Regions from separate parts of the Ferdinandcohnia sp. Marseille-Q9671 genome, predicted to be linked through region 1. Evidence: a T-box and tRNA genes for the amino acid it is inferred to sense, from the RefSeq annotation. Region 1 holds a T-box; the other holds one or more tRNA genes.
What was found. A T-box is a leader RNA that pairs with one kind of tRNA and senses whether it is charged. The one in region 1 lies ahead of leuS (leucine--tRNA ligase), so its partner is inferred to be a tRNA-Leu.
Positions count from the first base shown of each region.

Region 2: it has a tRNA-Leu gene. The T-box ahead of leuS (leucine--tRNA ligase) is inferred to sense a tRNA for this amino acid. The anticodon was not compared.

Region 1 is NZ_CDRJTA010000001.1:1,126,074-1,128,451, forward strand. It holds gene leuS (leucine--tRNA ligase) at 1-1,617, opposite strand, end outside; T-box leader at 1,685-1,915, opposite strand.
Region 2 is NZ_CDRJTA010000002.1:162,947-165,324, forward strand. It holds gene ACWNMY_RS12465 (SprT family protein) at 1-174, shown strand, start outside; tRNA gene ACWNMY_RS12470 (tRNA-Asn) at 300-374, shown strand; tRNA gene ACWNMY_RS12475 (tRNA-Ser) at 377-467, shown strand; tRNA gene ACWNMY_RS12480 (tRNA-Glu) at 479-550, shown strand; tRNA gene ACWNMY_RS12485 (tRNA-Val) at 612-684, shown strand; tRNA gene ACWNMY_RS12490 (tRNA-Gln) at 905-979, shown strand; tRNA gene ACWNMY_RS12495 (tRNA-Lys) at 1,154-1,229, shown strand; tRNA gene ACWNMY_RS12500 (tRNA-Leu) at 1,243-1,323, shown strand; tRNA gene ACWNMY_RS12505 (tRNA-Leu) at 1,332-1,418, shown strand; tRNA gene ACWNMY_RS12510 (tRNA-Arg) at 1,504-1,580, shown strand; tRNA gene ACWNMY_RS12515 (tRNA-Pro) at 1,589-1,665, shown strand; tRNA gene ACWNMY_RS12520 (tRNA-Gly) at 1,682-1,755, shown strand; rRNA gene ACWNMY_RS12525 (16S ribosomal RNA) at 1,838-2,378, shown strand, end outside.

The DNA of each region.
Region 1 (2,378 bases):
CAACAAGTGAAGTACCGCATGCTCTGCTCCACCAATATAGATATCCACTGGCAACCATTCTTTTAGCTTTTCTGGGTCTGCCAAAACTTCATCATTATGTGGATCAATGTATCGTAAATAGTACCAACAGCTTCCAGCCCATTGTGGCATAGTGTTGGTTTCACGACGTCCTTTTTTACCCGTTTTTTCATCCACTACATTTACCCATTCAGAAATGTTTGCTAGTGGAGATTCTCCTGTACCAGAAGGTTTAATTTCTGTCGTTTTCGGAAGCTCAAGTGGTAATTCCTCCAAAGGTACAGTCGTCATTGTGCCATCTTCCCATTGGATAACTGGAATTGGTTCACCCCAGTATCGCTGACGGCTAAATAACCAATCACGTAGTTTATAGGTGATTTCCTTTTTACCTAGTTTGTTTTCCTCTAACCAAGAGATCATCTTACTAATGGCATCTTCTTTATTTAATCCATTAAGGAATCCTGAATTTACATGTTCTCCGTCACCAGTGTATGCTTCCTTCGTAACATCTCCACCTGCAACAACCTCTTGGATTGGCAGGTCAAATTTCCCCGCAAATTCATAGTCACGTTCGTCATGCGCTGGAACTGCCATAATTGCACCGGTACCGTAGCTCATTAATACATAATCAGCAATCCAGATCGGCATTTTTTCTTGGTTTACAGGGTTAATCGCATAAGCACCAGTGAATACCCCTGTTTTATCTTTTGCTAAATCTGTACGTTCTAGATCACTCTTCGCCTTAACTTTATCTAGGTAAGCTTTAACAGCTTCCTTTTGTTCAGGAGTCGTAATTTTATCCACAAACGGATGCTCCGGAGCTAGTACCGCATAAGTTGCACCGAATAAGGTATCAGGACGAGTGGTAAAAACAGTGAATGTATCCTCATGTCCATCAATTGTAAAAGTTACATGTGCGCCTTCTGAACGGCCAATCCAGTTACGCTGCATTTCTTTTAAGCTTTCTGGCCAATCTAGTTCATCTAAATCCTCCAGCAAGCGATCTGCATAGGCAGTGATTTTTAAAACCCATTGTCTCATAGGGCGTCTTTCAACAGGATGCCCTCCACGTTCACTTTTTCCATCTATTACTTCTTCGTTTGCTAATACTGTTCCTAATGCAGGGCACCAGTTAACAGGTATCTCATCCACATATGCTAAGCCTTTTTCAAATAACTTTGTAAAAATCCATTGAGTCCATTTATAGTAACCAGGGTCTGTCGTATTGATTTCACGATCCCAATCATATGAAAAACCTAGTTCCTTAATTTGTCGACGGAAGGTATTGATATTTTTTTCTGTAAATTCAGCAGGGTCATTTCCTGTATCTAACGCATATTGCTCTGCTGGTAAACCGAATGCATCCCAGCCCATCGGATGAAGTACATTGTACCCTTGCATCCGCTTCATTCTTGATAATATATCTGTAGCCGTGTAGCCCTCGGGATGCCCTACATGAAGACCTGCACCAGATGGATATGGAAACATATCTAATGCGTAAAATTTACGTTTACCTTTGTCTTCTGTTGTTTTAAATGTTTTGTTCTGTTCCCAGTACTGTTGCCACTTTTTCTCGATCTTTTGGTGATTAAAACTCATAAGACTGCCTCCTAATCAAATACAAATTGCTAAAAGAACCTATATAAAACAAAAAACCTCTAATCCCAAAAGGGACGAGAGGATATGTATTCTTCCCGCGGTACCACCCACATTAGTGACAAATTGTGCACTCACTTCATTCATCCTTAACGCGGACCTCACGATAAGCACTAGTTTGCACAGCATTTCATGCTTATTACTCAAAGGCGAGTTCATGTTCATCAACGATTGACTTGCACCACCCGTCAATTCTCTAAGACGTGTATAGAACACTACTACTCCTTCTCATCGTATAAATTGATGTTCAAAACAGTCCGATGAAAATGACACATCGAATTTCTTCGTTGGCTTGTTTTTCCGTTGCTCACGTATTGACTACATACGTTCCGCTACTCAAAACTGCGCCGCCTCGAACTTCTTGGTCCTTTTCATCCTCCTTTTTGAACACTCTATTAGTAAATTATGATTATAATCAGTATTGTATAGAATTTAGATAAGAACTGCAAGCATAATAGAAAAAAATGGGCTTTTCCCCAAACATTCTTCCCATTTTTTTCTTTATATAAACTTTACTAAGGCCATTCGCACTATTTTATCCAGCCTTGTTTTCCTTCTATTGGACAATTGGTTCGAAGACTAATTTTGTGAAGAAAGAGTGTCAAAAAACCCACTACCAAAGGCATTAAAACACTTACCACTATTGGAACATTGCATATATGCTCACCTTTTCACAAACTGTACACAGAATACATTCGAAAGCG
Region 2 (2,378 bases), on a different contig from region 1:
GTAGACGCACCACGATTCTGTAAACCTTTAGATTCAGTAAAAAAAAGAAAGGTTTCGAAACAATATTTGTATACCTGTAAGAATTGTGGGTTAGGATATGTTAGGAAGCGAAAAATCGATATTAAAAGGTATGTCTGTGGGAAATGTTCTGGTAAATTAGTAGAAGGAAATTAAGTGTTGACTCTCCGATTTACTTATGATAAATTATAAAAGTCGCCACAAAAACGGCTAGACAAAAATTCAGATACTCTTGACAACTAGAAAGTCTGTTTTTATAATAAGTTATGTCGTTACATTATTCCACAGTAGCTCAGTGGTAGAGCTATCGGCTGTTAACCGATCGGTCGCAGGTTCGAATCCTGCCTGTGGAGCCAATGGGGAAGTACTCAAGTGGCTGAAGAGGCGCCCCTGCTAAGGGTGTAGGTCGCGTAAGCGGCGCGAGGGTTCAAATCCCTCCTTCTCCGCCAGTCTTTACAATGGCCCGTTGGTCAAGCGGTTAAGACACCGCCCTTTCACGGCGGTAACACGGGTTCGAATCCCGTACGGGTCATACAACAAATGGGATGTGAGATGCATCAATTCTCACCTCCCATTTCTTTCTCTTAAACAATGGAGGATTAGCTCAGCTGGGAGAGCACCTGCCTTACAAGCAGGGGGTCGGCGGTTCGATCCCGTCATCCTCCACTCCACCATGAACTACTTATTTATTAGTTTATTAGCTTGCGATTGATTTGAAACATTCTGAGTGAAATGAAGTTTTAAGGATATGATATATAGAGTCCTACTATCCACTCAGTGATGTCGGCGATATTCCGCAAAATTTCCTTTTGGAATTTTACAGAATATCCGTTTGCGGAGAAGTTGATGTAGCTATTCGAAGATGATTTTCGTTAAGTTTAATCAATGGGCTATAGCCAAGTGGTAAGGCAACGGACTTTGACTCCGTCATTCGTAGGTTCGAATCCTGCTAGCCCAGCCATTTTAATTTTAGCACGAGCCATTAGCTCAGTTGGTAGAGCACGAACGAGTAAGCTTCGAAGCGATGCTTCAGCGTACCAATCGAACTGCTACTTGCAATAACTTCCTGAGATTGGGACGTCGTAGATGTACCTAATACGAAAGTTATACTTCGTTATCTAAATTATTTTAGCACGAGCCATTAGCTCAGTTGGTAGAGCATCTGACTTTTAATCAGAGGGTCGAAGGTTCGAGTCCTTCATGGCTCACCATTTTAATTAATATGCGGGTGTGGCGGAATTGGCAGACGCGCTAGACTTAGGATCTAGTGTCTTTGACGTGGGGGTTCGAGTCCCTTCACCCGCACTTATAACGCGGTCGTGGCGGAATGGCAGACGCGCTAGGTTGAGGGCCTAGTGGGAGTTGATCCCGTGGAAGTTCGAGTCTTCTCGACCGCACCAAAAAAAGTTTTAAAAAACACTTGCATTTGTTTTTGTAAGGTGTTATTATAGAAAAGTCGCTTCTTACAGAGCGGACATCAAAAATGCGCCCGTAGCTCAATTGGATAGAGCGTCTGACTACGGATCAGAAGGTTATGGGTTCGACTCCTTTCGGGCGCGCCATTATATTGCGGGAAGTAGCTCAGCTTGGTAGAGCACTTGGTTTGGGACCAAGGGGTCGCAGGTTCGAATCCTGTCTTCCCGACCAGACGAAACTTAATATTGCGGGTGTAGTTTAATGGTAAAACCTCAGCCTTCCAAGCTGATGTCGTGGGTTCGATTCCCATCACCCGCTCCAAAATTAGTTCTTTGAAAACTAAACATAATACAAGCGTCAACGTTTTAATTCTAAGTAACAAATTATTGAGCAATCAATACTCTTATTGGAGAGTTTGATCCTGGCTCAGGATGAACGCTGGCGGCGTGCCTAATACATGCAAGTCGAGCGGATCTTTGGGAGCTTGCTCCCAAAGATTAGCGGCGGACGGGTGAGTAACACGTGGGTAACCTGCCTGTAAGACTGGGATAACTTCGGGAAACCGGAGCTAATACCGGATAACATATAAGACCACATGGTCTTATATTAAAAGATGGCTTTTAGCTATCACTTACAGATGGACCCGCGGCGCATTAGCTAGTTGGTGAGGTAACGGCTCACCAAGGCGACGATGCGTAGCCGACCTGAGAGGGTGATCGGCCACACTGGGACTGAGACACGGCCCAGACTCCTACGGGAGGCAGCAGTAGGGAATCTTCCGCAATGGACGAAAGTCTGACGGAGCAACGCCGCGTGAGCGATGAAGGCCTTCGGGTCGTAAAGCTCTGTTGTTAGGGAAGAACAAGTACCGTTCGAATAGGGCGGTACCTTGACGGTACCTAACCAGAAAGCCACGGCTAACTACGTGCCAGCAGCCGCGGTAA